DNA from 4 places in the Limnohabitans sp. TS-CS-82 genome. Region 1 is predicted to be linked to each of the others. Evidence: riboswitches for the same ligand, from Rfam matches in the RefSeq annotation. Region 1 holds a riboswitch; each other region holds the start of a gene.
What was found. Region 1 has a riboswitch for S-adenosylhomocysteine ahead of metH (methionine synthase). Riboswitches for the same ligand answer to the same signal wherever they lie in the genome.
Positions count from the first base shown of each region.

Region 2: linked by a shared signal. The riboswitch ahead of ahcY (adenosylhomocysteinase) and the one ahead of metH (methionine synthase) in region 1 are both predicted to bind S-adenosylhomocysteine.
Region 3: linked by a shared signal. The riboswitch ahead of metH (methionine synthase) and the one ahead of metH (methionine synthase) in region 1 are both predicted to bind S-adenosylhomocysteine.
Region 4: linked by a shared signal. The riboswitch ahead of ahcY (adenosylhomocysteinase) and the one ahead of metH (methionine synthase) in region 1 are both predicted to bind S-adenosylhomocysteine.

Region 1 is NZ_PTQX01000001.1:671,146-678,720, reverse strand. Features, by position in the region: gene C5F52_RS03355 (class I SAM-dependent DNA methyltransferase) at 1-786, shown strand, start outside; gene C5F52_RS03350 (restriction endonuclease subunit S) at 783-2,468, shown strand; gene C5F52_RS03345 (hypothetical protein) at 2,504-3,451, shown strand; gene C5F52_RS03340 (XRE family transcriptional regulator) at 3,512-4,633, shown strand; gene C5F52_RS03335 (hypothetical protein) at 4,630-5,232, shown strand; S-adenosyl-L-homocysteine riboswitch at 5,250-5,343, shown strand; gene metH (methionine synthase) at 5,394-7,575, shown strand, end outside.
Region 2 is NZ_PTQX01000001.1:892,709-900,283, forward strand. Features, by position in the region: gene C5F52_RS04355 (TlyA family RNA methyltransferase) at 1-668, opposite strand, end outside; gene ahcY (adenosylhomocysteinase) at 686-2,119, opposite strand; S-adenosyl-L-homocysteine riboswitch at 2,218-2,301, opposite strand; gene C5F52_RS04365 (peptide chain release factor 3) at 2,409-4,040, shown strand; gene C5F52_RS04370 (excinuclease ABC subunit UvrA) at 4,295-7,575, opposite strand, start outside.
Region 3 is NZ_PTQX01000003.1:6,766-14,340, forward strand. Features, by position in the region: gene C5F52_RS08205 (NrsF family protein) at 1-438, shown strand, start outside; gene metH (methionine synthase) at 443-3,178, opposite strand; S-adenosyl-L-homocysteine riboswitch at 3,227-3,321, opposite strand; gene C5F52_RS08215 (helix-turn-helix domain-containing protein) at 3,445-4,503, shown strand; gene C5F52_RS08220 (nucleotide-binding protein) at 4,500-4,991, shown strand; gene C5F52_RS08225 (Abi family protein) at 5,233-6,246, opposite strand; gene C5F52_RS08230 (restriction endonuclease subunit S) at 6,263-7,575, opposite strand, start outside.
Region 4 is NZ_PTQX01000008.1:202,809-210,383, reverse strand. Features, by position in the region: gene C5F52_RS16970 (peptide chain release factor 3) at 1-715, opposite strand, end outside; gene C5F52_RS16965 (ATP-binding protein) at 755-2,599, opposite strand; S-adenosyl-L-homocysteine riboswitch at 2,663-2,789, shown strand; gene ahcY (adenosylhomocysteinase) at 2,885-4,318, shown strand; gene C5F52_RS16955 (TlyA family RNA methyltransferase) at 4,337-5,092, shown strand; gene metF (methylenetetrahydrofolate reductase [NAD(P)H]) at 5,115-5,954, shown strand; gene C5F52_RS16945 (OmpW family protein) at 6,081-6,674, shown strand; gene paaE (1,2-phenylacetyl-CoA epoxidase subunit PaaE) at 6,754-7,575, opposite strand, start outside.

The DNA of each region.
Region 1 (7,575 bases):
CAAATGCCCCACATGCTGTGCGTGACCAACCTCATGCTGCACGGCATCGAAGTGCCCAGCCTTGTCCGCCACGACAACACCCTGAGCCGTCCGCTGCGCGACTACACCCCAGCCGACCGGGTAGACGTGATCTTGACCAACCCGCCCTTTGGCGGCATTGAAGAGCCGGGCATCGAACAAGGCTTTCCGGCCGATGTGCGCACCAAAGAAACGGCAGATTTGTTTTTGGTGCTCATCAAACACATCCTCAAAACCAATGGCCGCGCCGCACTGGTGCTGCCCGACGGCACGCTGTTTGGCGAAGGCGTCAAGACCCGCATCAAAGAACAACTGCTGGCCGAATGCAATCTGCACACCATCGTGCGCCTGCCCAATGGCGTGTTTGCGCCCTACACCGGCATCAAAACCAACCTGCTGTTCTTCACCAAGGGCAAGCCCACTGAACACGTTTGGTACTACGAGCACCCCTACCCAACGGGCGTGAAGAACTACAACAAAACCAAGCCCATCCGCATCGAAGAATTCGACGCCGAAAAAGCCTGGTGGGGCACAGAGGCCGATGGTTTTGCCGCCCGTGTGGAAAACGAACGTGCATGGAAGGTGAGCATCGACCAGATCAAAGCCGCCAACTACAACCTCGACCAAAAGAACCCCCACGCCGCCGAAGTGGTGAACCACGACCCCGAGCAACTACTGGCTGACTACGCCCGCCTGCAAACTGAGGCGCAAAGCCTGCGCGACCAACTCAAAAGCATCCTCGCCCAATCGCTGGGAGCCCCAGCGTGAGCGCAGTGCTGACGGTGCAAGAGCCCAGCGCCAAATACTTGGTGAATTTGCAGCCGCCGCTGGTGCGGCACTTCGACTTGATCGCCCAAGCCCCCGGCGGCGTGACCCGCCTGCGCGAACTCATCTTGACGCTGGCCGTGCAAGGCAAGCTGGTGCCGCAAGAACCGAGCGATGAACCGGCGAGTGAACTGCTCAAGAAGATCAGGACTGAGAAAGACCGACTGATTGCGGAAGGCAAGATCAAACGGGACAAGCCGTGGGCTGAAATCCTTGAAAGCGAAAGCACAGCGCACATACCGAATAGTTGGACCCTAGCGCGCCTTGGAACTGTCGTTAACGTTAGCACTGGAAAATTAGATGCGAACGCAGCTGTTCAAGGTGGCCGATACCCTTTTTTTACTTGTTCGGTAACTCCATTAGAAATCGATTCATATTCTTTCGATTGCAAAGCAGTGCTTTTGGCCGGCAATGGTGACTTCAACTTAAAAAGGTATGAAGGGAAATTTGATGCGTATCAGCGGACATACGTCATTGAGCCCATACTTTGGGACCTGCAGTATCTTTATTTTTTGCTAAGCCAAAACATTAGCATCATCACTAAAAATAATCGTGGTTCCGCGATTCCATATTTGAAGCTAGGGGACATCACAGAGCCTGTAATTGCGATTCCTCCGCTGGCCGAACAATCCCGCATCGTCACCCGCGTCGAAGAACTGATGCAACTTTGCGACGCACTCGAAGTCAGCGGCCAGCTCGAAACGCAACAACACGCCCAACTCGTGGGCACCCTGCTGGGCACGCTCACCCAAAGCGAAACGCCCGAGGAACTGGCGGATAACTGGCAACGCATCGCCACCCACTTCGACCTGCTGCTCGACCGCCCCGAAGCCGTAGACGCCCTCGAACAAACCATCCTCCAACTCGCAGTGCGCGGCCTCCTCGTCCCCCAAGACCCCACCGACGAACCCGCCAGCGTCCTCCTGCAAAAAATCCGCACCGAAAAAGACCACCTCATCGCCCAAGGCAAGATCAAACGCGACAAACCCCTGCCACCCATCACCGACCAAGAAAAACCGTTTGAGTTGCCGTACGGGTGGGAGCTTGCAAGGTTTGGAGATTTGGCACAGATCTCCAGTGGTGTGACTTTGGGTAGAAAGACTCCTCTTTCAAAGCCGCTGTTGTTTCCGTATTTGCGCGTTGCGAATGTGCAGCGATGGTTTTTAAACCTGCAGTTAATGAAGGACGTTTTGATTGACGAGGCGGAGCTGCCACGCTTTCAAGTCTGCGCAGGTGATTTGTTGATCACAGAAGGGGGTGATTGGGACAAGGTTGGTCGCACTGCAATTTGGCGCGATGAACTATCAACTTGCTTGCATCAAAACCATGTTTTCAAAGCCAGAGGGCTCACTGCCGAATGGTGCCCAGAGTGGGCGGAGCTTTATTTGAACTCCGACGTTGCAAGAAGCTACTTCGCTGCATCTGCCAAGCAAACGACGAACCTCGCATCTATCAATATGACTGAGCTGAAGCATTGCGTCTTTCCATTGCCGCCGTTGAAAGAACAATCTCGCATCGTCACCCGCGTCAACGAACTCCGAGGCCTTTGCGCCGATCTGCGCGAACGTCTTGAATCTGTCCAGATTGCGCAGATTCAGCTAACCAACACTTTGATGGCTTCATAAAACCACACTCAAAGATAAGAAAAAGGGAGAAGACAATGGCAATGGCAAGGCTCGAATTGCATTATTTTTTGCGTGACGAATCTCATGCAATGAATGCATTGGTGCGTAACAAATGTGAGTCTGAAGCACTGGCAGCATTTGCACAAATTGCGCAGCTTTTCGGTGTGAATGTTGAGCTGGAGTCTGCCGCACTTCGTGAGGGTGGGCTGCGGGAGGTTTGGCGCGTCCTCGGAAATAACGGAAATCAGTTGTCTCTGATAGTTGCGGTCATCGCATTGGTGTTTTCAAGAGTTCCCGTGTCTGATTCGGAAATGGATGCTTTGAACAAAGAAGTTCAGAAGCTGACCATTGAAGAAAAAAGGCTGTCCATACAAAAGCTAAAGCACGAAATTGGTAATGGTGATATCAAAAATGGCACTGCTGGTGATGCCGCGAGTTTGATAGATGGCGATGTGAAAGTAATGACTCGTCGGTCCAATTTTTATCGGCAACTTTTGGGATATGACAAGGTCACTGCCATGAGTTTGGGCGAAATACCCGATGGCGCAGATCATCCCTTAATCGAACACCGGGTTGAAAGGAGCGCATTTCCGAAGTTTGTGCTGCTGACAGACAAGTTGCCCGTGGAGGTGGTTGACCCTGCACAGCTAGAAATCATTGCGCCGGTATTGAAAGAAGGCAATTACCAATGGAAGGGCGCGTACCTCGGCGAACGCATCACCTTTGCTATGGGGGATGAAGTATTCAAGTCGGATGTTTTGACAGGAAAAGTGAGCTTTCAGCACGGGAGCACTATTGAGTGCGTACTGAATATTCACCGCAAAGTGGATGAAATTGGTGAAGCTGTTATTACAGGCTATTCAGTAACTACAGTGCTGTCGAAATCAGATGGTGGACCTGGGCAAGAGACTCCCCAAGGCAAACGACATCGCTTTGGGAAACGGCAATCTGAAGGGCAAGGTAAGTTGTTTGGCCAGCCCTAATAGTCGCATAAAGTTGATTAAAGTTGATTTTTTGACTGCTTGATGCATAATCCAGCCCCTATGCAAAAAGTTATCCACAGCGAAAACATCAAGCAAGCGTTGCAACGACGGGGCTGGAAGCAAAAAGATTTGGCCACTGCCCTTGGCGTGACAGCGCAGTCAGTCACCAACTGGCTCAGGGGTTCAGACTTTCCGCGCCCCGACAAACTGCTCAAGCTCGCAACCACTTTGCAAATGGGATTTGCAGATTTGGTCAAGCTCGAAGCCGCAGGCCAGCCAGTGGTGGCGTTTCGTAAAAAAGCAGGTACCAAAACAACCGATGGCCACATCAGCAAAGCCATGGTGATGGGCGAGTTGCTAAAAGCACTGGTGCCTTTTTTGCCAGAGCTGCCCGTACTGCGCTTGCAGCTACAACAGCCCAGCACCGATTACGAGCAGCTACAAACATTGGCTAGCCAAGTGCGCCATCGTTTGGGCTTGGGCGAGCAAGCCGCAATTTCATACAAAGATTTGCTGAGTGAGTTTGACAACAACGGCGCAGTTGTGGCTCCAGTGTTGTGGGGACAAAAGCAAAACCACAAAAATGCGCTGCACATCTTGCTGCCGCAAGAACGGGTGACCTTCATCTTCCTCAACTTAGACACACACCAAGAAGACTTCAAGTTTTGGATGGCGCACGAACTGGCGCACGTGTACACGCCAGAGCTTGCAGGCAAGAACGAGGGTGAAGATTTTGCCGATGCGTTTGCAGGTGCTTTGCTGTTCCCTAAAGCCGTGGCGCAAAAAACGTATGAAGAGGCCAGCACGGGTAACAAGACAGCCGAGAAAAAACTGTTAGAGGCGCAAGCACAGGCGTATGGCATTTCTCTCTACAGTGTGTTTTCCGAAGTCAATCGCTACGCCAAATCGCAAGGGCTCACGTTGCTAAAACACACAGATGCACAAATTCACGCGATACGCTCCATGCAGCGTGGCGGCACTGTGAGCGAATCATTGTTTGCACCCATACCCGCCGAGCCCAGTGCTTATGTGGCAGCAGTGAAGAACGTGTTTAGAAGCTCGTTCTTTGAATCGCTGCAACGCATGATTAAAAGCAAGCAAACAGGGCCCGGCTATATCCAGCAGGTGATGGACATACCCATGCAAGACGCGATAGCACTGCATGGAGAGTTGAGCCGTTGACAACCCTGGTACTGCTCGATACCAACACATATTTACGACTCGCCAAGCGAGTGCGGCCTTTTGTGGGTCTTGAATTCGGGCAGGTGCCATATTTGCTGGCCATTCACAAAGTGACCGAGGACGAGGTGCACCGCAGCGCGCACCTCAAGTTTAAAAACCCGTGGTTTGATGGCCCAGAGTTTGCCGAGGAGCGTTTGGCCAAACAGGTGCGATTGACCAAAGATGAAAAGGCTCAGATTGAGGCCGCGCGAAGTGTGCTGATGGGCTGGGTGCAAATGGATGTGAGCAGGTTCACGTCGTTTGGCCGATCACCGCCAGGCTATGCCGATTGTTGGTTGTTAGCGTTTGGGCAGGTCAGGCCTGCTGTTGTGGTGACAGATGATTTGGGCATGCACGAGCTGGCCAAAGACTTTAAAGACATCAAGGTTTGGCACGGATACGAGCTGTTAGCCAAGCTCAAGACGGCTAAGGTTGTAGACGATGCGTTGGTTCGAGACATTTACGAAGCACTTGAAGCCAATGGTGATACAACCAAGACTTGGCAAGAAGCAAAACACAAGGTTTTCAAAAAAATCTTCGGTCCAGCGCCTGCTGCGTGAGCGGTTAAAATACAGCCATCCCCAAGGAGCGTTGCAGCTTCACCCGTCCTCTAGGACTCGCGCGTGAAGTCAGGCTTGGGGCCGAATCTTTTGCAACGACGCTCACCTGTATTGATAGCCCCCAGGTGAGTACCCCCATGAATTCCACTGCAGTTCCCCCCATGAAGCTGTCTGGCCTTGAGCCAGTGTCTATTGGCGAGGGCAGTTTGTTCGTCAACGTTGGCGAGCGCACCAACGTCACTGGCTCCAAAGCCTTTGCGCGCATGATTTTGAACGGTGAGTACGAGCAAGCCTTGGTCGTGGCGCGTCAGCAAGTGGAAAACGGCGCACAGGTGATTGACGTCAACATGGACGAAGCCATGTTGGACAGCCAAGCCGCCATGGTGCGTTTCCTCAACCTGATGGCAGGCGAGCCCGACATTGCGCGCGTACCGGTGATGGTGGACTCGTCCAAGTGGTCGGTCATCGAAGCGGGCTTGCGTTGTATTCAAGGCAAGGGCATCGTGAATTCGATCAGCATGAAAGAAGGCTTGGACGAGTTCAAGCGTCAAGCCACCTTGGTCAAGCGCTACGGCGCGGCTGCGGTGGTGATGGCGTTTGACGAGAAAGGCCAAGCCGACACCTACGCACGCAAGATTGAAATTTGCGAACGCGCTTACCGCGTGTTGGTCGACGAAGTGGGCTTCCCACCCGAAGACATCATCTTCGACCCCAACATCTTCGCCATTGCCACCGGCATTGAAGAGCACGACAACTACGCGGTGGACTTCATCGAAGCCACGCGTTGGATCAAACAGAACCTGCCCGGCGCAAAGGTGAGCGGCGGCGTGTCGAACGTGAGCTTTTCATTCCGCGGCAACGACCCCGTGCGCGAAGCCATTCACACCGTGTTTCTGTACCACGCCATCAAAGCAGGCATGGACATGGGCATCGTCAACGCGGGCATGGTGGGCGTGTATGACGACCTCGAGCCCGTTCTGCGCGAGCGCGTGGAAGACGTGGTGCTCAACCGAATTCCCAAATACAAAGAAGGCGAAGCGCACCTGACCCCAGGTGAGCGCCTGATTGAAGTGGCCGAAACTGCCAAAGGCGCGGCCAAAGACGACAGCCAGAAATTGGCGTGGCGCGGCACTGCTGATGCGCCCGTGACGGTGGCACACCGCCTGAGCCACGCGCTGGTGCACGGCATCACCGACTTCATCAACGACGACACCGAAGAGGCCTACCGCGAAATTTTGGCTAAAGGCGGCCGCCCGCTGCACGTGATTGAAGGTCCGTTGATGGACGGCATGAACGTGGTGGGTGATTTGTTTGGCCAAGGCAAGATGTTCTTGCCGCAGGTGGTTAAAAGCGCCCGCGTGATGAAGCAAGCCGTGGCGCATTTGCTGCCCTACATCGAAGCCGAAAAACTGGCGCAAGAAGCCGCCGGAGAAGACGTCAAAGCCAAGGGCAAGATGGTCATCGCCACGGTCAAGGGCGACGTGCACGACATTGGCAAAAACATCGTCACCGTGGTCTTGCAGTGCAACAACTACGAAGTGGTGAACATGGGCGTGATGGTGCCGTGCCATGAAATTTTGGCCAAGGCCAAAGAAGAAAATGCAGACATCATTGGCTTGTCGGGCCTCATCACCCCGTCGCTAGAAGAAATGCAATACGTGGCCAGCGAGATGGAAAAAGACCCGTATTTCCGTGACCGCCAAACGCCGTTGCTGATTGGCGGCGCCACCTGCAGCCGCGTGCACACCGCCGTGAAAATTGCCCCCAACTACAGCGGCCCTGTGGTGTACGTGCCCGATGCCTCACGCAGCGTGAGCGTGGCGCAAGGATTGTTGTCAGACCAAGCCGCTAAATACATTGCCGAGCTGAACGCCGACTACGCCAATGTGCGCGAGCAACACGCCAACAAAAAGCAAACGCCGCTGGTCACCTTGGCGCAAGCGCGTGCCAATGCCACGCCTGTGAGCTTTGAGAAATACAAACCCGCCAAGCCCAAGTTCATTGGCCGTCGCGTGTTTAAAAACTTCGACCTCGCCGAGCTTGAGAAATACATCGACTGGGCGCCTTTCTTCCAAACTTGGGATTTGGCGGGCCCATTCCCTGCCATCTTGGAAGACGCCGTCGTGGGGGTGGAAGCCAAGAAGGTGTATGCCGACGGCCAAGCGATGTTGAAAAAAATCATCGCCAACCGCTGGCTCACAGCCAACGCGGTGGTGGGCTTGTACCCCGCGCAGCGCGTGGGTGACGACATTGTTTTGTACGCCGACGAAACCCGCCAACAACAGGTGATGACATGGCACGGCTTGCGCCAACAAACCGAAAAGCCCACCCGCGATGATGTGC
Region 2 (7,575 bases), 220 kb from region 1:
GATGCTGCACAAGCCTCGCGCAATCGCGCTTCCACTTGCACATAGCTGGCTTCGTCTTTGACCAAGCCGCCTTTGCCAATGTCGCTGGGCTGCAATTCAAATTGCGGCTTGACCAACATCAGCAGCGCCCCACCCTTTTTCAACAAAGGCAGCAACGCGGGTAATACAAGGGTGAGCGAAATGAAAGACAAATCACCCACCACCAAATCAAATCCTAGGGCCACATCGGGTACACGCGCATCATTCACTTCTAACTCACGGGCGTTAACGCGCTCGACACACACCACACGCGCATCGTCGCGCAAACGTGGATGCAACTGGCCATGCCCCACATCCAAACCCACCACTTGCGCAGCGCCTTGCTGCAGCAGGCAATCGGTGAAGCCGCCGGTGCTCTGCCCCACATCGAGGCAACGCAAACCTTGAGCCGTTAGGCCGCTGCTGTGCAGCGCACCTTCTAGCTTCAAACCGCCGCGAGACACATAACGTGCCTCAGCGGTATCTAGCAAACGCACTTCACAAGGCAGTGGCAACTCGTCCCCATTCTTGGTCACGCGTTGCCACGGCTTGGTGCCCAACCGCCACTCCACGCCCGCAGCAATCAGCCGCTGCGCTTGAGAGCGCGAAGCGGCTAAACCACGTTCGAGGAGTAGCTGGTCGGCTCGCATCAATGAAATGCGAGTGCTTAGTAGCGGTAAGTGTTGGCTTTGTAAGGGCCGTTCTTAGACACGCCGATGTAAGCCGCTTGCTCGTCGCTCAACTCGGTCAGCATGGCGCCGACTTTCTTGAGGTGCAAACGCGCCACTTTTTCGTCGAGGTGCTTAGGCAACACATAAACCTTGCCTGCTTCGTATTGGTCTTGCTTGGTGAACAGCTCGATCTGAGCGATCGTTTGGTTTGCAAAGCTAGAGCTCATCACAAAGCTAGGGTGGCCAGTGGCGCAACCCAAGTTCACCAAACGGCCTTTGGCCAACAAGGTGATCTTCTTGCCATCAGGGAAGATGACGTGGTCGACTTGAGGCTTGATCTCGTCCCACTTGCACTTTTCCAATGAAGCCACATCGATTTCGTTGTCGAAGTGACCGATGTTGCAAACGATGGCTTCGTCTTTCATGGCGGCCATGTGCTCGTAGCGGATCACGTTCTTGTTGCCGGTGGCAGACACGAAGATGTCGCACTTGTCAGCGGCATATTCCATGGTGACCACTTTGTAGCCTTCCATGGCAGCTTGCAAGGCGTTGATCGGGTCGATCTCGGTCACCCACACTTGGGCGCTCAAAGCGCGCAAGGCTTGTGCAGAACCTTTACCCACGTCGCCGTAACCGGCCACGCAAGCCACTTTGCCAGCGATCATCACGTCGGTGGCGCGCTTGATGGAGTCCACCAAAGACTCGCGGCAGCCGTACAAGTTGTCAAACTTGCTCTTGGTCACAGAATCGTTCACGTTGATGGCGCGGAACATCAGGGTGCCCTTGGCGGCCATTTCGTTCAGGCGCAACACGCCTGTCGTGGTCTCTTCGGTCACGCCGATGATGTGCGCACCTTTGCGGCTGTACCAAGTAGGGTCTACTGCCAATTTGGCTTTGATGGCGTTGAACAAACAAGTTTCTTCTTCGCTGGTGGGGTTGGCAATCAACGAAGCGTCGGTTTCAGCGCGCTTGCCCAAGTGCATCAACAACGTGGCATCACCGCCGTCGTCCAAGATCATGTTGGGGCCTTCGCCTTCTGTGCCTTTGGCGCCGAATTCAAAAATGCGGTGGGTGTAATCCCAGTACTCAGCCAATGTTTCGCCTTTGGTGGCGAACACAGGAATGCCAGCTTCTGCGATGGCAGCAGCGGCGTGGTCTTGGGTAGAGAAGATGTTGCAAGAGGCCCAACGCACGTCAGCGCCCAAAGACTTCAAGGTTTCGATCAACACAGCCGTTTGGATGGTCATGTGCAAAGAACCAGTCACGCGAGCGCCTTTCAAAGGCTGCGCTTTGGCGAACTCTTCGCGAATGGCCATCAAACCGGGCATTTCGGTTTCGGCGACTTTGATTTCTTTGCGGCCCCAAGCGGCCAAAGACATATCGGCCACGATGTAATCAGCGGCGGCGTTGGTTTTAAGAACAGCGTTCATTTGAGAGACTCCAAAAGTTGGCAGAGCCACTAGCGACGCGCGGTCAGCATCATCTGGGAGTCCGAAGGAATCTTCGAGGAGCTCACCTCACATCGACTAGTGGGTGAGCGCGGTTGGCAGTCCGAGCCTCACCTGTGAATTTGACCCTTGCGGGCCGACAGGCTGCAGCGCTCCTCGGATAGTCATGATTTTAAACGAACTTCTAAAACCCCTGCTTCGCCACGGCCCCAGCGCTATGATTCCCGCCTTGATTTGCCGTTTTTAGGCACTCCCTTTTTATAGTGACCCCATGAGCTCTTTCCTGAACGAAGTGCGCCGCCGCCGCACCTTTGCCATCATTTCTCACCCTGACGCGGGTAAAACCACGCTGACCGAAAAGCTGTTGCTGTTCTCGGGCGCGATTCAAATCGCGGGCGCCGTCAAAGGCCGCAAAGCCAGCCGCCACGCCACGTCGGACTGGATGGAGATTGAAAAGCAACGCGGTATTTCGGTGGCCTCTTCTGTGATGCAGATGCTCTATCGCGACCACGTCATCAACCTGCTCGACACCCCCGGCCACAAAGACTTCTCGGAAGACACCTACCGCGTGCTGACTGCCGTGGACTCGGCACTGATGGTGATTGATGCCGCCAACGGTGTGGAAGCGCAAACCCGCCGCTTGATTGAGGTGTGCCGTCAGCGTGACACGCCCATCATCACGTTTGTGAACAAGATGGACCGCGAAGTGCGCGACCCACTCGACATCCTCGACGAAGTGGAGCGCGAACTCGGCATGCCCTGCGTGCCCATGACATGGCCTGTGGGCCAAGGCAAGTTGTTCGGCGGCATCATCAACTTGCGCACCCAAGCCATGACCGTGTTTGATTCAGGCTCTGAGCGCTTGCCGCAAGACTTTGAAACACACCCACTCACCGAGCAAGCCAAGCTGGCTGAGCGTTTTGGATTGGAATGGGCCGCCGCCATGGAAAGCATGGAACTGGCCACCGGCGCATCGCCCAAGTTCGACAAAGAAGCCTTCTTGGCGGGCAAACAAACCCCCGTGTTCTTTGGCTCGGGCGTGAACAACTTTGGTGTGATGGAAGTGCTTGACGCCTTGGTCGACCTAGCACCATCACCTCGCCCTCGCTTGAGCCATCTTGTTGTGAACAAGCAAGCAGTGGAGAAAACCATCCAACCTGAAGACGAAGGTTTTGCAGGCGTGGTGTTCAAGGTGCAAGCCAACATGGACGCCAACCACCGCGACCGCATTGCCTTTGTGCGCGTGGCCTCAGGCAAGTTCACCCCCGGCATGAAACTCAAGGTGCAGCGCACCGCCAAAGAACTGCGCCCCACCAGCGTGGTGACCTTCATGTCGCAACGCCGCGAAGCGGTGGAAGAAGCGTATGCCGGTGACATCATCGGCTTCACCACCCACGGTGGTGTGCAACTGGGTGACACCATCACGGACGGACCCGCTTTGCAATTCACAGGCTTGCCTTTCTTCGCACCTGAGTTGTTCATGACGGTGATTTTGAAAAACCCATTGCGCACCAAGCAACTGCAACAGGGCTTGGACCAGTTGGGTGAAGAAGGCGCGATTCAGGTGTTCAAGCCCGAAGCAGGCGGCGCGATGCTGCTGGGCGCCGTGGGTCAGTTGCAGTTTGAAGTGGTGCAGCACCGTTTGAAAGCAGAGTATGACTGTGATGTGAAGCTAGAGAGCTGCCAGTACACCGGCGCGCGTTGGATTACTGCGGACACTCCGGCTGAGCTGCGTGAGTTCAACTATGCGTATCCACAGCGCATGGCTTTGGATGCGGCCAACACTTTGGCGTATTTGTGCACGTCACCTTATGACGTGCGGTTGGCGCAGGAACGCTTTCCTAAGATTCATTTCCATCCTTTGCGTGAGCACGCTGGACTTGCGCTTTCTACTGCGGGGTGAAGAGAGGCCCAGTGGCATTGCCCTAGGCTCCTCTTCGCTGCGCTCAGAATGTCGCTACGGGCAACACCACTGAGCCTCTCTTCGCGTTGCACGCATCAGATTCGGGAGCGAAGTGATCCGCACACAAACAAGTGCTGCGGGATAAGCCGTAGCGACATTCTGAGCGAAGCGAAGAGGAGCCTAGGCTTATCCCGCAGCACGCAGCCACGCCAACGAAACAAGGCGAACCCAACACGTAGCGCAACAAAAAATCGTTACGTACGAGCCAACACCGGCTTCAAAGCAACCCCCGTGTGCGTCCCCAACGCCACCACCGCTTCAGGCGTATCAGCCGCCACGATCAAGCCGCCGCCATCACCGCCCTCAGGCCCAAGGTCAATGATCCAGTCGGCTTCGGCAATCACGTCGAGGTCGTGCTCAATCACCACCACACTGTGACCGCCATCTACCAAACGGTGCAGCACACGAATGAGCTTATCCACGTCGGCCATGTGCAGGCCCACCGTTGGCTCATCCAACACATACAGCGTGTGCGGCGCTTTGTTGCCTCGGCGCGTCACGTCGTCACGCACTTTGCTCAGCTCCGTCACCAGCTTGATGCGCTGCGCTTCACCGCCGCTGAGCGTGGGTGACGGCTGACCTAGCGTGAGGTAACCCAAGCCCACATCTTTGAGCAGTTGCAAAGGGTGCGCGATATTGGGCATGGTGGCAAAGAACTCCACCGCTTCGTCCACTTCCATTTGCAACACATCGCCAATACTCTTACCGCGCCAGCTCACCGCCAAGGTTTCGGGGTTGAAGCGTGCGCCGCGACAGGTTTCGCACGGCACTTTCACGTCGGGCAAAAAGCTCATCTCAATCGTGCGCAGGCCTTGGCCTTCGCAGGTATGGCAGCGCCCTTCACCGGTGTTAAAGCTAAAGCGCCCAGCGCCGTAACCGCGTGCTTTGGCCTCGAGTGTTTCCGCAAACAGTTTGCGAATCGTGTCCCAAAAACCAATGTAGGTCGCTGGGCATGAACGCGGCGTTTTGCCAATCGGCGTTTGATCCACTTCCAACACGCGGTCGATGGTTTGGTAGCCGTCGAGCCCTGTGCATCCCAACCAAGCAGGATGCGTACCTTCTTCATCCAACTTGCGCCCCGCCTGTGTAGAACGCTGCGCCACGGCTGCTGCCACGTTGTGCAACAACACGTCGCGTGCAATCGTGGACTTACCCGAGCCAGACACACCCGTCACTGCTACCAAACGTTTGAGCGGAATCGACACACTCACATCGCTCAAGTTATGCAGCGATGCCCCTTCAAGCGACAGCCAATTCAACTCGGCGCCAGCCACTGCACGACGCGCCTGCAACGGATGCCGCATCGCATGCAACAAGTAACGCCCCGTTTGCGACTCCGCTTGATCGGTGATGTCTTTCACCGAGCCCTCGCCCATCAATCGCCCGCCGCGCTTACCTGCGCTAGGCCCAATGTCAATGATGTGGTCCGCTCGGCGAATGGTGTCTTCGTCGTGCTCCACCACCACCAGCGTGTTGCCCTTGTCGCTGAGCAAATGCAGCGCGTTCAACAAAATTTGGTTGTCACGCGCATGCAGGCCAATCGTGGGCTCGTCCAACACATAACAAACGCCTTGCAAATTACTACCGAGTTGCGCAGCCAAGCGAATGCGTTGCGCTTCACCGCCACTGAGCGTGGGCGCACCACGGTCAAGGGTGAGGTAGTTCAAGCCCACTTGCTCTAAGAACTCCAAACGGCTCTTGATTTCTGGCAAGAGGTCGCGGGCTATGTCGGCATCGCGGCCCGTCATTGCCAACTTCTCCACCCACTTGCGAATCTCAGTCACGCTCAAGCGGGCGATGTCGGTGATACCGACGCCCGCAAATTTCACTGCGCGAGCAGTGGCATTCAAACGTGTGCCTTCGCAACTTGGGCAAGCCACGTCCACCAAGTCATCTACATCGGGCTCGGCAAAAGTTTGCTCGCGACCTTTGTCTTTGTCATCGCGCACTGAGTCATCAAGCACTTTGCGCTGGTCTTTGTTGAGCTTCACGCCCGTGCCCACGCAGTCGGGGCACCAGCCGTGTTTGCTGTTGTACGAGAACAAGCGCGGATCTAGCTCGGCATACGAGGTGTCACACACGGGGCAGGCGCGCTTGGTGGAATACACATCCAAGCGGCCAATGCTGTTGGTGTCCGTGCCGGCCTCCATCGCTTCACGCAGTCCGTCCAACTGACTCAGCACATGCACCACGCCTTTGCCATGTTCTAGCGCAGTCGTCAGTGCTTGACGCAATGCCGCTTCACTTTGCGCGGACACCTCAAGGCTTGCCACTGGCAATTCAATGGTGTGCTCTTTGAAACGGTCCAAACGTGGGAAGCCGTTGGTCGGCAAAAAGTGGCCATCCACACGCAAGTGCGTGTAGCCACGCGGACGCGCCCAATCGGCCAGCTCGGTGTAGACACCTTTGCGGTTCATCACCAAAGGGCTCATAAGGCCAATGTGTTGACCCTTGAACTCGCGCATCAGCTGCGCTGCAATGCGCTCGGCAGTTTGCGGCTGCACCGCCGCACCATCGTGCGTGCAATGCTGTGTGCCAAGCTTGACGTACAGCAAGCGCAAGAAGTGCCACACCTCGGTGGTCGTACCCACGGTGGACTTGCGGCCACCACGGCTGAGGCGCTGCTCAATCGCCACCGTAGGCGGAATGCCATACACCGCATCCACCTCGGGGCGACCTGCGGGCTGCACGATGCTGCGCGCATAGGCGTTGAGACTCTCCAAATAACGGCGCTGCCCCTCGTTGAACAAAATGTCAAACGCGAGCGTGGACTTACCTGAACCCGATACGCCCGTGATGACGTTGAACTTGCCGCGTGGAATATTCACGCTCAGGTTTTTGAGGTTGTGCTCTTTGGCGTTGATGATTTGAATCGCGCCATCGGCAATTGAAACACCACGCGCAGCCTTTGCAAACCTTGCCGTGTCTTCAGCAGCCAACAGACCAGCAGAAGCTTTTTCGCCATCAATTTCGTACACCACACCCATTGACGCTGCGTAATCGCGCAGGGCTTTGCCTGTGTGGGAGGTGGGGTGCAAGCGCACGTCTTCTGGTGTGCCTTCAGCGACCAACAAACCACCGGCATCGCCGCCCTCGGGCCCGAGGTCAATCAACCAATCGCTGGCACGAATGACGTCGAGGTTGTGCTCAATGACGATGAGCGAATTACCGTCTTCCAACAAGCGGCGCATGGCGCGCATGAGTTTGGCGATGTCGTCAAAGTGCAGGCCGGTAGTAGGTTCGTCGAACAAGAACAGCACGCCTTTTTTGGCGAGCGATTGGCGGCTCGATGTTTTGGCTTTGGCGGCCTCGGCCAAGAAGCCTGCTAGCTTCAATCGTTGCGCTTCTCCGCCGCTGAGTGTGGGCACTGGCTGCCCCAGCTTCACGTAGTCCAATCCCACATCGACGATCGGTTGCAACGTACGCACGACCTCACGATCTCCCGCAAAAATCTCCAGCGCCTCCCCAACTGTGA
Region 3 (7,575 bases), on a different contig from region 1:
GCGGGACCTATGGCATGGAGTGCGGGCGCATCGCTGACCGGCTTGTTGGCCGTAACAATTTCACCCTTCGCGCCCGGCAGCCCCGAAGAACAAGACCTGCTGGCCCAAGCTTCGCCGTGGATGTTGGCTGGGGTAGATCACGGCTGGGCAGGCGTCGCCCAAGCGTGGCAAGCCGTATTGCGTGCCAGCGCCAGCATTTCAGCGCTGGCTGTGCCTTGGCTGGCTGCGCTGCTGTGGACCTTGCGCGACATGGCACCCACGCGCCCCGCTTGGGCAGGCGCCAGCGCAGGGTTCATGGCGGGGGCCTTGTCTGCGCTGCTGTACTCGCTGCATGCCAGCGTGACATCCGGGCCCTTTGAGACCTTGGGCTACATGCTGGGCATGGCCTTCATGCCCGCCATGGGCGCCTTGCTCGGACGCTGGCTCTTGCGCTGGTGACTGATTACAAATTAGGCGCCAGCAAGCGCTCTAAGTCTTTCACCGCCACGCCTTGGCGTTGCGCCAAGTCTTGCACTTGGTCGTCGCCAATGCGGCCCACGTTGAAGTATTTGGCATCGGGGTGGGCCAAGTAAAAACCGCTCACGCTGGCAGCGGGCGTCATGGCCAAGCTGCTGGTCAAGCCCATATCGATGTCTTCGCATTGCAAGACGCGGAACATGTCTTGTTTGGCGCTGTGGTCGGGGCACGCAGGGTAGCCGGGCGCGGGGCGAATGCCTTGGTATTTTTCTTTGATCAGGTCTTCATTGCTCAACGCCTCGTCTGCCGCGTAGCCCCACAGGTCGGTGCGCACGCGGTGGTGCATGCACTCGGCAAAGGCTTCGGCCAAGCGGTCGGCCAAGGCTTTGAACAAAATGGCTGAATAGTCGTCGTGCGCGGCTATGAAACGCTTTTCTTGCTTCTCTGCGCCTAGGCCTGCGGTCACGGCAAAGAGGCCCACGTAGTCGGCGGCTTGGGTTTGGTCGGCCACAAAGTCGGCCAAGCAACGGTTGGGGTTGCGCACCTCATCACGGGAGGGCTTTTCGGTTTGTTGGCGCAAGCCGTGCCATGTCATCACTGTTTGTTGGCGGGTTTCGTCGGCGTACAAAACAATGTCGTCACCCACGCGCTGTGCGGGGTACAAGCCCACGACGGCGTTGGCGGTGAGCCAGCGGTTGGCGATGATTTTTTTCAGCATCGCTTGACCATCGGCATACACCTTCTTGGCTTCCACCCCCACGACGGCGTCTTCCAAGATGGCAGGGAATGGGCCCGCTAAATCCCAGGTCTGGAAGAACGGTGCCCAGTCGATGTATTTCTCAAGCTCGGCGAGGTCAAAGTTTTTGAACACGCGGCGGCCAATGAACTTTGGCTTGGCGGGTTTGTAGTTGCCAAAGCTCACAGGTGTGGCGTTGGCGCGTGCTTGGGCCAGCGTGACCAACGGTGTTTGCTTCTTGTTGGCGTGCTGCTCGCGCACCTTGGCGTAGTCGGCGTTCAGCTCGGCAATGTATTTGGCGGCTTGGTCTGACAACAAACCTTGCGCCACGCTCACGCTGCGTGAGGCGTCGGGCACGTAGACCACGGGGCCGCTGTAGTTGGGGGCAATCTTCACGGCGGTATGCACACGACTGCAGGTCGCGCCACCAATCAGCAACGGCATTTGACGGTTGCGGAAATACGGGTCTTTCTCCATCTCACTGGCCACGTATTGCATTTCTTCCAGCGACGGTGTGATGAGGCCCGACAAGCCGATGATGTCTGCGCCCTCTTCTTTGGCCTTGGCCAAAATTTCGTGGCACGGCACCATCACGCCCATGTTCACCACTTCGTAGTTGTTGCACTGCAAGACCACGGTGACGATGTTTTTGCCAATGTCGTGCACGTCGCCCTTGACCGTCGCGATGACCATCTTGCCCTTGGCTTTGACGTCTTGGCCCGCTTCGGCTTGCAAGCGTTTTTCTTCTTCGATGTAGGGCACCAAGTGCGCCACCGCTTGCTTCATCACGCGGGCTGACTTGACCACCTGCGGCAAAAACATCTTGCCTTGGCCAAACAAATCACCCACCACGTTCATGCCGTCCATCAACGGACCTTCGATGACGTGCAGCGGGCGACCGCCCTTGGCCAAGATGTCGCGGTAGGCCTCTTCCGTGTCGTCGGTGATGAAGTCGGTGATGCCGTGCACCAACGCGTGGCTCAGGCGATGCGCCACGGTGACGGGCGCATCGGGCGTGCCACGCCAAGCCAGCTTTTGGCTGTCGTCTTTGGCTGCGCCCTTGGCGGTTTCGGCCACTTCAATCAGGCGCTCGCCTGGCGTCAGGTGCGCTTCGCCTTCTTTGTACTGGGGTGTGCGATTCAACACCACGTCTTCCACACGCTCGCGCAGCGTGGGTTCGAGGTCGTCGTACACGCCGACCATGCCCGCGTTGACGATGCCCATATCCATGCCTGCTTGGATGGCGTGGTACAGAAACACGGTGTGAATGGCTTCGCGCACGGGATCGTTGCCGCGGAAGCTAAATGACACGTTAGACACGCCGCCGCTCACTTTTGCGCCGGGCAGGTTTTGCTTGATCCAGCGCGTCGCGTTGATGAAGTCCACCGCGTAGTTGTCGTGCTCTTCAATGCCGGTGGCAATGGCGAAGATGTTGGGATCGAAGATGATGTCCTCAGCAGGGAAGTCCACTTCGTCGACCAACACGCGGTAAGCGCGTTCGCAAATTTCAATCTTGCGGGCGTATGTGTCGGCCTGGCCCTTTTCGTCAAACGCCATCACCACCGCCGCCGCGCCATAGCGCTTGACCAGCGTGGCTTGACGCTTGAATTCGTCCAAGCCCTCTTTCATGCTGATCGAGTTGACGATGCCTTTGCCTTGAATGCAACGCAAACCCGCCTCAATGACTGACCACTTGGATGAGTCCACCATCACCGGCACACGCGCAATGTCGGGCTCGCCCGCCATCAAATTAAGGAAGCGCACCATGGCGGCTTGGCTGTCCAACATGGCTTCGTCCATGTTGACGTCAATCACCTGTGCGCCGTTCTCCACCTGCTGACGCGCCACAGCCAAAGCTTGCTCGTACTCGCCGTTCAAAATCATGCGCGCAAAGGCCTTAGAGCCAGTGACGTTGGTGCGCTCGCCAACGTTGACGAACAAACTGCCCTCGCCAATAGAGACTGGCTCAAGGCCAGACAGCTTCATGGGGGGAACTGCAGTGGAATTCATGGGGTACTCACCTGGGTGCAAATTGTCAGGTGAGCGTCGTTGCTAAAGATTCGGCCCCAAGCCTGACTTCACGCGCGAGTCCTGAAAGGACGGGTGAAGCTGCAACGCTCCTTGGGGAAGGTTAGATTTTAACCGTCTCTAAACCCACCCCCAGCCAATGCTCGATATTCTAAAAACCCTTGGCAATTGATTGGTTGACAAAAATAAATACAATCTAATTTTTGTCAACCAAGGAGCACACGATGATTCACGATCGAATCCGCCGTGCGCGAGTACTTCGGGGTCTTAGTCTGGAGGCCCTCGCGCAGAGTCTCGGCGACATAAGCAAGCAAGCGTTAGGCAAGTTTGAGCAAGGCAAAGCCATGCCCAACTCTGCGCGCATCTTGCAGTTGGCCAAGTCGCTTCAAGTTAAGCCCGAGTATTTCTTCCGTTCTGACGCCATCGAGCTTGCCCCTTTAGAGTTTCGCAAGCTCGCCAAAATGCCTCAGTCGCGCCAAAGCCAAGTAACTGAACAAATGCGCGACCATCTTGAACGGTACGAAGCCCTAGAACGGTGCTTTGATGCAACTGATGCAGCTATTCAGGCGTTGCCGCCTCAATCATTAGAGGTGCACGACTTTGCGCAAGCCGAGGCTGCTGCACAGCAACTGCGTGAACAATTGCAAATTGGCGGCGACGCTATTGCGCACTTGACTGAGTTGCTAGAAGGGCACGGCATCAAAGTGGCGCTGCTCAATGGCCCCGATGACTTTGACGGCGCATGCGCTGCCACCCATGACAACCAGCATGTGCTGATTGCGCTTAATTGCGAGCGCCCAGGCGAGCGCATGCGCTTTACTGCCGCCCACGAGCTGGGCCACTGGGTGATGAAGCTGCCCGACAACATGCACGAAAAAGACAAAGAAAACTGCTGCCACCGATTTGCAGGTGCGTTTTTGTACCCCAAAGACCGTGTGTTGCAAGACTTTGGCAACCACCAACGCTCACGCGTTTTCATGGCCGAATTGCTCAACGCCAAACGCCGTTACGGTGTGTCTATGCAGGTAGCGCTGCGCCGCCTCAAAGACCTCAAGCTTCTAACTGATTCGGGCTACATGAGCGCCATGATTGAGTTCAGCCGCAAGGGTTGGCGCAAAGATGAACCCGAAATGTTGGCCTGCGAACACCCACGTCGGTTTGAATCTTTGGTCTATCGCGGCTTGGCTGAAGAACTCTTTACTCCCTCTCGCGCTGCCGAATTTTTGCAGTGCAGCCTTGACGAGCTAGACCCCAAACTTGATAGGTTGCCCGCACTCGCATGACACAGCAGGTCTACATCAGCGACACCAACATCTGGATTGACTTTCGCAATGCGGGGTTGCTGGATGCGCTGTTTAGCCTGCCCTTCAAACTGTGCTGCACCGACTTTGTATTGGATGAACTGAAAGACTTTGACACCCAGCACCTGCTTGCACGGGGCTTGGTCGTTGAAACCTTAGATGCGGCAGCCACCGCTGCACTGTTTGGCCTGATGCAAGCCCACAACAACAGCTCATTGGCTGATGTGTCTTGCTACCAACTGGCCCACCAAACCAAACACCCATTGCTCACAGGTGATGGGCGCTTGCGCAAGCAAGCCAAAACTGATGGCCTTCAAGTGCACGGTGCGCTTTGGCTTTTGGATCAATTGGTTGCTCACCAAACCATCAAAACTAAAGAAGCCGCCAAAGGCTTGCAAAGCATGATGGATGCGGGTTCTCGTTTACCTAACGCTGAATGCCGGCAGCGAATGAGTTTGTGGATGCTATAAACATGTTGTGGCTCTGCTCTCTACCGGCTCGACAGATAACAAGCAGGCCTATAACTCTTTGATTCTTATGCGTATTTAGCCCGTGCGCGAGTTGTTATCCAGCGACACAGATAACAAATTTAAAGGTTTTAGAGAACGGGTTTTAAAAAATCCTGGGTGAGTTTGGTAGACTGTTCCCAACACGGCCCCCTTCGGCAAAGCGCTTCGGCGTCAAGCTGCTTGGGGGTTTTTCTTTGGCCGTTCACCAAACTCGCTGTTCCCACGAGGCATCGACGCCCATGCCGTGCAGCGTCAGTCCTACGTGACGCAAGTCCGGGAAATCTTGTTGCAGCAAGCTCACCAAACGCTGCCCCCAGCCTGACGATGGGTTGATCACCGTCATCAAATGTTGGCAAATGCAAAGCAACACAAACGGGCGGGCACGCAAGCTGGCGTTCGGGTTGCCCTGAAAACCATCCAGCGCTGGCACCTCGCCCACGACAGGCAATTTGGGCTGATCCACCACGTTACGGTTCCATAAGCGGCTGTGGTGCGCACACACATTGCGCAAATAGTTCAAGCTGCGCAACCAACTGGCAAACACACGACCATCACTCACGCCATAGGCGGCTGCAATGTTGTCTTGCATCTCGGTGGTCAAGCCAGCAAACAAGGTCGACATGCAGCCGAAGTCCCACACCTCACAAGCCACCCAAATGGGCAAAGGCAAGCCGTATTTTTGTTTGTTGTGTTTGATGAATTCTTCGCGAGACCGATTGATCAACTTCGCGTGCTTGACCAACCATTCGTGGTGCTTGGTCAAACCCGAATCCAGGCTGACATCGCTGGCAAAGGTGTTGTGAAAAATCGCTGGGTTCATGTACGCAAAGCGGTCCACCTTGCCTAAGCAATGCGACAAGTCCACCCGCAAAGCAATCTCGATGCGCTCCAGCGCGTCCATCGTCAGCAAGCGCAGCTTCTTGTCGAAAACATACAAGTCCACCGCATCCTGAAAGCGCGTACCGGGTTTAAAAGCATCCAACACGGGGCGCTCAATCACCACCTTTTTGGGCTTGCTGCCTGTCTTGGGGTCCAAGGGAGAAAACGGCACATCGCGCACCCGCATGTCATACCAATAACCACTGAGCCGGTAATAACCAATGCGTTCCAAGTAATCGCGGGCTTTGGCTGGGTCGCTGATGGCCATGCCCCGATCCACCAACTGAACGAGTTGGTCGTCCACACTCAACCAAGGTTTTCCGTTGCGTGAGGCCATGGCTTGATTGCTCGCCTTAACCCGTCACCAAGGCATCGGCCAAATGCGACTGCACGGTTTGCCCGGCTGCTAGGCGTTGGCGCAAATCAGCGCAAAGATTGCGGAGTTCGTTGACACGGGTGACGATGCGGGATTGTTCGACCAAGGGAGGAAGGGGAATCAGCAAGCCAAATATTTTGGATGATTCCAACTTGCAAGTGCCGTGGGTGGATCGATCAATCAGGGCCAGAATCTCCGGCTTCATGCCACGACATAGCAATGCAAGAAAAGACAGAAGCTTTGGCTCAAAAGGGGTCAGCGCTTTCATATCCTGATTGATCGTGACTGGTGTCAAGGTATCTGCTACGGGGAAGGAGTGCGCGAGGATCATTCCTCTGACGACCATCAACAAACTACCTGAAGGAATGAGCGAAAGACTTCCATTGACTGCAGCATCCGACACGTGATCTTGCGCATCGGCAATGAATGGCACTTTCATATCTTTTGGGCTGACCCAAGGAATAGTCCCCTCCCAGTTTTGCGGCACCGCTTTGCTCGGAGTTGCGCCACCAGAAATTGAACACACATCAGGAAAACGAACCCACTCCCACCCCTGCGGCAACTCGAACGGTTTTTCTTCGTCAGTGATGGGTAGAAGGGGTTTGTCGCGTTTGATCTTGCCTTGGGAAATGAGGTGGTCTTTTTCGGTGCGGATTTTTTGCAGGAGGACGCTGGCGGGTTCGTCGGTGGGGTCTTGGGGGACGAGGAGGCCGCGGACCGCCAGTTGGAGGATGGTTTGTTCGAGGGCGTCTACTGCTTTGGGGCGGTCGAGCAGCAGGTCGAAGTGGGTGGCGATGCGTTGCCAGTTGTCGGCCAGTGCCTCGGGCATTTCGCTTTGGGTGAGCGTGCCCAACAGGGTGCTGACGAGTTGGGCGTGTTGCTGCGCTTCGAGCTGGCCGCTGACTTCGAGGGCGTCGCAGATTTGCATCAGTTCTTCGACGCGGGTGACGATGCGGGATTGTTCGGCTTTGCTACATACCGGAAGCCAAAGAGCACGAAGGTCTGTTTGCGAGATATTCACCTGACTTGCTGCCATCCCTGTTTTTGCCTCTTCGATCTGGTCTTTTGTCCAACCAGCATTCAAAGCTAAAACGATGAAGGCTGGAAGCATTTCATCTGCGATGGAGTGGAAGCGAACAATCTTGTCCGAGAGCATTAAACGCGGTGGCGTGTCATTGACCCAGCAGGAAATTCCGACGCGGTTCATTGGTCCCGCACGCGTGATCAGAATGTCACCGTCTTTGACTTCGATTTCTGGCCTAGGTGACAGCTTGGTCGGAAGGGCTTTGT
Region 4 (7,575 bases), on a different contig from region 1:
CGAACTTGGGCGATGCGCCGGTGGCCAGCTCCATGCTTTCCATGGCGGCGGCCCATTCCAATCCAAAACGCTCAGCCAGCTTGGCTTGCTCGGTGAGTGGGTGTGTTTCAAAGTCTTGCGGCAAGCGCTCAGAGCCGGAGTCAAACACGGTCATGGCTTGCGTGCGCAAGTTGATGATGCCGCCGAACAACTTGCCTTGGCCCACAGGCCATGTCATGGGCACGCAGGGCATGCCGAGTTCGCGTTCGACTTCGTCGAGGATGTCGAGCGGGTCGCGCACTTCGCGGTCCATCTTGTTGACGAAGGTGATGATGGGCGTGTCACGCTGACGGCAGACCTCAATCAAGCGGCGGGTTTGGGCTTCCACACCGTTGGCCGCGTCAATCACCATCAGGGCCGAGTCCACGGCGGTGAGCACGCGGTAGGTGTCTTCCGAGAAGTCTTTGTGGCCGGGGGTGTCGAGCAGGTTGATGACGTGGTCGCGGTACAGCATTTGCATGACCGACGAGGCCACCGAGATGCCGCGTTGCTTCTCAATCTCCATCCAGTCCGAGGTGGCGTGGCGGCTGGCTTTGCGGCCTTTCACAGCACCGGCAATTTGAATCGCACCCGAGAACAGCAACAGCTTTTCGGTCAGCGTGGTTTTACCCGCGTCAGGGTGAGAAATGATGGCAAAGGTGCGGCGACGGCGCACTTCGTTCAGAAAGGAGCTCATGGGGCGGTGCGTGTAAGCACGTCATGTCAAAGGGCAGAATCATAGCGCTCGGGGCTGCGCGCTTTGAGGTTGGGCATGCGTCAAGATGGCTTGCACCAAGATGTCGCGGTCAAAGGGCTTGGGCAGGACTTCGCGAAAACCGAGGGCCATGCATTCTTTGACGGCATCTTCCGCCACATTGGCGGTGAGGGCGATGACGGGCACGTCGCGGTAAGGGTGGTCCAGATCGTCACGAATGCGGCGAACGACTTCGGTGCCCGAAATGTCCGGCATGATCAAGTCCATCAGCACGAGGTCGTAGCGGTGTTCGCGCATTTTGTTCAAGGCATCGCTGCCGTTGATCGCGTGCTCGATGAGGGCGTTGGGCAAGCCGCGTTTGATGCTGGCGGTTGCGACCAATCGGTTGGTGACGTGGTCGTCGACCACCAAAATGTCGAGTTCAATCGGGTTGGCGCTGCTGGGGTCTGTGGGGCGACGTGCCATGGGCGGCTCGGCCACGTCGATGGGCAGTTTGACGGTAAAGGCACTGCCCATACCGAGCGTGCTTTCCACGCTGACGCTGCCTTTGTGGCTTTGCACCAAGCTGCGTGTGATGGCCAGCCCCAACCCGTTGCCATGCAAGGCGTTGCCCGCTTTCAAGTCGTTGTCGCTGATCTTGAGTTGCACAAAGGGTTTGAAGATGTTTTCGAGGGCCGACTCAGGCATGCCTGTGCCCGTGTCTTCAACGCGTATCGTGATGTTGCCGTGTTTGGGCGTGTTCGGCATCGCTTCAAAACGGATGTGCATACGCACTTGGCCTTGAGAGGTGAATTTCAAAGCATTGCCGAGCAGGTTCAAGATGATTTGAGCCATTCGATGCGCATCGACCAGCGCCCATTCGGGGACGTTGGGGTCAATGTCTAGCGGATATGCCACACCCAGTTGATCCGCCCGTGGTGACAGGGTTTGGTGGGTGCTGCTCAGCATCTCGCGCAGATTGACGGGCTGCAAGTTCAGCACCAATTTGCCTTGCTGGATTTGCGAAAAGTCCAACAAATCGTTGATCACCGTGACCAAATGTGCGGCTGAGTTGCGCGCACCTTTGACGTATTGATCTGCCGGTTCGGGCAGGTTCGCGTCGGAAGACAGCAGCCCCAAGTAACCCATGACGGCATTCAAAGGGGTTCGCATTTCGTGGCTCACCATCGCTAAAAATTGGTCTTTGTGCGCGCTGGCCACTTTGAGGTTTTTAGACAGGCTTTCGAGCCGTGTATTGGTTTGACGCAGGCGGCGCAGGTGCTGCTCGTTGGCCGTGTCATAAATTTGCACCAAGGCCAGTTGGGCCAGCAGCATGAGTATGAACATGCCCGCCGCAAACGACAGGGATTGCCAGGCGTTGTCGGCAAGCGGAGCGCCGTCGCCCAACGATTGCAATACAAATGGGTGTTCAAGTTGAGGCAGCATGCCTCGGGTTTGCAAAATATACAGACCCATCACGCTGGCCATAGACGCCAGCATGGCCAACAGGCCACCAACGCGTGAGCCCATGAACAAAGGCAGCAGGGGAATGATGGCCAACCACGTCAACACGGGGGAGGCGACGCCTCCCGTGATGGATGCATTGAAGAGCACCAGCGTCATGAGCGTGATTTGATAGATCACGCCGCCCCACTTCACGCCGCCACCATAGCGCCACACCAGCATGCCGACGAGCACGCAAGCCGCAGCCAAGGCGCAAGAGCTGGCGCTCGTCGTATGGCCAAGCCAATACAACCACGGGGTGAGACCCAGCAAGCCAGCCATGGCGGACACAGAAAACCAGACAAAGTACACGTTCGCACTTTGACGTAGGTGCGAGGCGAGTTGCCGTTTGATAAAAATGTGGATGTGGCGATGAACGTTCATGCCCAATGTTAAACCTTTAGATTTAATTTCAAGGGGCGTGTGCATCGCGGGTTAAAATAATGCCCATCCGAGGAGCGCTGCAGCCTGTACCCGTCATTTCTGAGGGTTCACAGGTGAGGCTCGGACACACAGGTCGATTCGCTGCTTTTTGCGGCATTGGGCCTCACGTTTCCAACCGCGCTCACCCACTGTCAACGTGAGGTGAGTCCTGCGGAAATTTCGGTTTCGGACTCCCACGCTTACCGCGCGTTGCCAGTGGCTTTGCCCACCTTTGGAGTCTCACCAATGAACGCTGTTCTCAAAACCAACCCCGCCACCGATTACATCGTGGCCGACATGTCGCTGGCCGCTTGGGGCCGCAAAGAAATCAAAATCGCCGAAACCGAAATGCCCGGTTTGATGGCCATCCGCGAAGAGTTCGCCAAAGCGCAACCTTTGAAGGGCGCTCGCGTGACCGGCTCTTTGCACATGACCATCCAAACGGCTGTGTTGATCGAAACCTTGAAGTCTTTGGGCGCTGACGTGCGTTGGGCTTCTTGCAACATCTTCTCCACCCAAGACCATGCTGCTGCTGCCATCGCAGAAGCGGGCACGCCCGTGTTCGCCACCAAAGGCGAAACCTTGGCCGAGTACTGGGACTACACCCACCGCATTTTTGAATTCGGTGCAGCAGGCACCCAAGGCGAAGGCCCCAACATGATCTTGGACGATGGCGGCGATGCCACGTTGTTGATGCACTTGGGCAAGCGCGCTGAAACCGACGCTTCGTTGATCGCCAACCCCACCAGCGAAGAAGAAACTTGTTTGTTCAACGCCATCAAAGCCAAATTGGCTGTTGACCCCACTTGGTACAGCCGCAAAGGTGCGCACATCATCGGCGTGACCGAAGAGACCACCACCGGCGTGTTGCGCTTGAACGAAATGGCCGCCAAAGGCAGTTTGATGTTCCGCGCCATCAACGTGAACGACTCTGTCACCAAGAGCAAGTTTGACAACCTGTACGGCTGCCGCGAATCGTTGGTGGACTCCATCAAGCGCGCGACGGACGTGATGATCGCTGGCAAAGTGGCGTGCGTGGCCGGTTACGGCGACGTGGGCAAGGGCTCTGCCCAAGCCTTGCGCGCTTTGAGCGCCCAAGTGTGGGTGACCGAGATCGACCCGATCAACGCCCTGCAAGCTGCAATGGAAGGCTACAAAGTGGTCACCATGGAATACGCTGCTGACAAGTGCGACATTTTCGTGTCGGCCACCGGTAACAAAAACGTGATCCGCTACGAGCACATGGCCGCCATGAAAGACGAAGCCATCGTTTGCAACATCGGTCACTTCGACAACGAGATCGACGTCGCTTCGCTCGAAAAGCTGCAGTGGGACGAGATCAAGCCGCAAGTCGACCACGTCATCTTCCCTGATGGCAAAAAGATCACCCTGCTGGCCAAAGGCCGCCTGGTGAACCTGGGTTGCGCCACCGGCCACCCCAGCTTTGTGATGAGCTCCAGCTTTGCGAACCAAACGATCGCTCAGATCGAGTTGTTCACCAAGCAAGACCAATACGAAGCAGGCAAGGTGTATGTGTTGCCTAAGCACCTCGACGAAAAAGTGGCGCGTTTGCACCTCAAGAAAGTTGGCGCAATGTTGACGGAACTGAGCGACGAGCAAGCCGCCTACATCGGCGTGTCTAAGAACGGCCCTTATAAAGCCAACACCTACCGCTACTAAGCCCTTTGGCTTTTGTCCATGCGCGCAGACCAACTTCTCGTCGACCGTGGCTTGGCCGCTTCGCGCTCACAAGCGCAGCGGCTCATTGCCTCGGGCGTCGAGTGGCGCTTGGGCACCAAGCCGTGGCAACGCGTGACCAAAAACGGTGACGAGTTGCCATTGCCCAGCGAGCTGCGCTTGCTGGACAACGCAGAGGCGCGCTATGTGTCTCGCGGCGGTTTGAAGCTGGAAGGTGCGCTGCTCAGCAGTGGCCTGACCGTCCAAGGTTTGCGTTGCCTCGATGTGGGGCAAAGCACAGGTGGCTTTACTGACTGCTTGTTGCAGCAAGGCGCTGCGCAAGTTGTGGGGCTCGATGTGGGGCACGGCCAATTGCATCCGCGTTTGCGTGACGATGCGCGTGTGGTGTGTGTGGAGCGTATCAACGCCCGCGAGCTAGAAGCGGACGATGTGCGCGTGCCTGATGCGCGTGATGGTTTTGATTTGGTTGTGGGTGATTTGTCTTTCATCTCGCTCACCCTTGTATTACCCGCGTTGTTGCCTTTGTTGAAACAGGGCGGCGCGCTGCTGATGTTGGTGAAGCCGCAATTTGAATTGCAGCCCAGCGACATTGGCAAAGGTGGCTTGGTCAAAGACCCCGCCAGCTATGTGCAGGTGGAGGCGCGATTGCGTGAAGCCTGTGCGAGTTTGAATTTAGAGGTGTTGGGCTATTGGCCCAGCGCCATTGCCGGTGGTGATGGCAACCAAGAGTTTTGGATCGGTGCCCGTCGCGCCTGACGCGCCAAGAAGAGAGATAGAGATGATCGTCAACAACAGTTTGAGCATTGAGTTTTTTCCACCCAAAACGCCAGAGGGGGCCGACAAGTTGCGCACTGTGCGCCAAGCGCTGTACCCCCTCAAGCCCCAGTTTTGCTCGGTCACCTACGGTGCGGGCGGATCGACGCAGGCCGGTACGCTTTTGACCTTGAAAGAAATCTTGAGCGAAGGCATGGCGGCGGCCTCGCACTTCTCGTGCATTGGCGCCACGCGCGACAGCGTGCGTCAGCAGTTGGCTGAATTCAAAGCCATGGGCGTGAAGCGCTTGGTGGCTTTGCGTGGTGATTTGCCCAGCGGCTATGGCGCGGGCGGTGAGTTTCAATACGCCAGCGATTTGGTGGCCTTCATCCGCGCTGAGACGGGCGACGATTTCGGCATCGAAGTCGCGGCCTACCCCGAGATTCATCCACAAGCCAAATCGGCAGAAACCGACTTGCAAGCCTTTGCGACCAAGGTCAAGGCCGGCGCGGACTCGGCCATCACGCAATACTTTTACAACAGTGATGCGTATTTCCGTTTCGTGGACGATGTGCAAAAACTCGGCGTTGAGATTCCCATCGTGCCGGGCATCATGCCCATTACCAGTTCGTCGCAACTGTTGCGTTTCTCCGATGCCTGTGGCGCAGAGATTCCACGTTGGATTCGCTTGCGTTTGCAAGGCTACGGTGACGACATGGCCTCCATCAAAGCCTTTGGTTTAGAGGTAGTGACCGACTTGTGCGATCAGCTGCGCAGCGCTGGCGCACCGGGTTTGCATTTCTACAGCATGAACCAAAGCGCAGCGACCTTGTCCATTTGTGAAAACCTAGGTTTGATCGCTTAGGCTGCGTTTGTTTGACCTGGGTCAAATGCCGCAGCGTGCGGCTTTGATGCGCATCAATGGCGGCAGATCTTTCTTGATTTGAAATAGATCTCACGGGAATAGCCCGGAGTCTAAGAAAGAAAAATCATGAAAAAAATAATCATCGCCGCCGCTGTTGGCATGTTGGTCGCCGGTCAAGTCGCCGCACAAGAATCGCCTTGGTTGGTGCGTGTGCGTGCCGCTCATTTGGACATGGCCAACAAAGGCGCCACCAATCCTGACCTCGCTTTGAGTGTCAACGACAAGACCATTCCTGAATTAGACGTGAGCTATTTCTTCAACAAAAACGTGGCTGCTGAGTTGGTTTTGGCGGTGCCACAAAAGCAAGTCGTGTCTGCGGGCGGTGCTGCGATTGGTATCTTTAACCACTTGCCCCCCACCTTGACCTTGCAATACCACTTCACCGATTTGAAGGGTTACAAGCCTTACGTGGGCGCAGGTTTGAACTACACAAAGATCACCAACGTGAACTTGACGACTGGCCATACCTTGGACAACGACACTTGGGGCACGGCGTTCCAAGCGGGCGTGGACATTCCATTGACCAAGCAAATTTCTTTTAACTTGGATGTGAAAAAAGTGCACATCAAAACCAATGTGTATGCCAGCAATGGTGCCAATGGTGGCGTCTTGAAACTCGACCCCGTGATCGTGGGTGTGGGCGTGGGCTACCGCTTCTAAGCACCTCACGAAGTATCAAGGCTTTCACAAAAATGCCCTGCAATGCAGGGCATTTTTCATGGGCGATCAACGCGATAACTTAGCGCTCATCAAAACTCACCACCACGCTGGCCGTGGTCGGGCGTGCTTGGCAACTCAGCACAAAGCCTTGTTCCATTTCCCACGGTTCGAGGGTGAAGTTTTTGCTCATCTCCACCTTGCCTTCCATCACCTTGGCGCGACAGGTGCAGCACACGCCACCTTTGCAGGAATAGGGCAAGTCCAAGCCGTGGTTGAGGGCCACGTCCAGCACATGGTCGTCGGGGCCCATGGTCATGTCGTAAGGTTTGCCATCTAAGACGATGCGCAGTTGGATCGCATTTTTTGACGGGTCTGTTTGCGTGGTGCTGCTCTTGCGGGGCGCTGTCGGTGTGCTGGAGGTGAAGCGCTCTGAATGCACGCGTTTGGCAGACACGCCCGCATCAATCAGCGCGGCTTCGGTGGCTTCGATCATGGCTTCGGGGCCACACACAAACACTTCGTCCATACTTTTCACGGGCAGCAATGCCGTGATGATGGCGCGTACTTTGCCGCCATCAATGCGCCCTTCCAGCAAGGGCACTTCTTGGGCTTGGCGCGACAAGATATGGATCAAGGTCAAGCGGTCGGGGTAGCGGTCTTTCAGGTCCTGCAGCGCCTCGTTGAACATCACGCTGGCCATGTGCCGGTTGCCATAGACCAAGGTGAATTTCGATTCAGCTTGACTTTCCAGCGTGCTGGCCATGATCGACAAGATGGGCGTGATGCCCGAGCCCGCGGCAAAGCCCACGCGATGCAAAGCGCGCGCACGTTGCACGCCAAAGCGGCCTTGTGGCGGCATGACTTGCAGGGTGTCGCCCGCTTTGAGTTGTGTGGTGGCCCA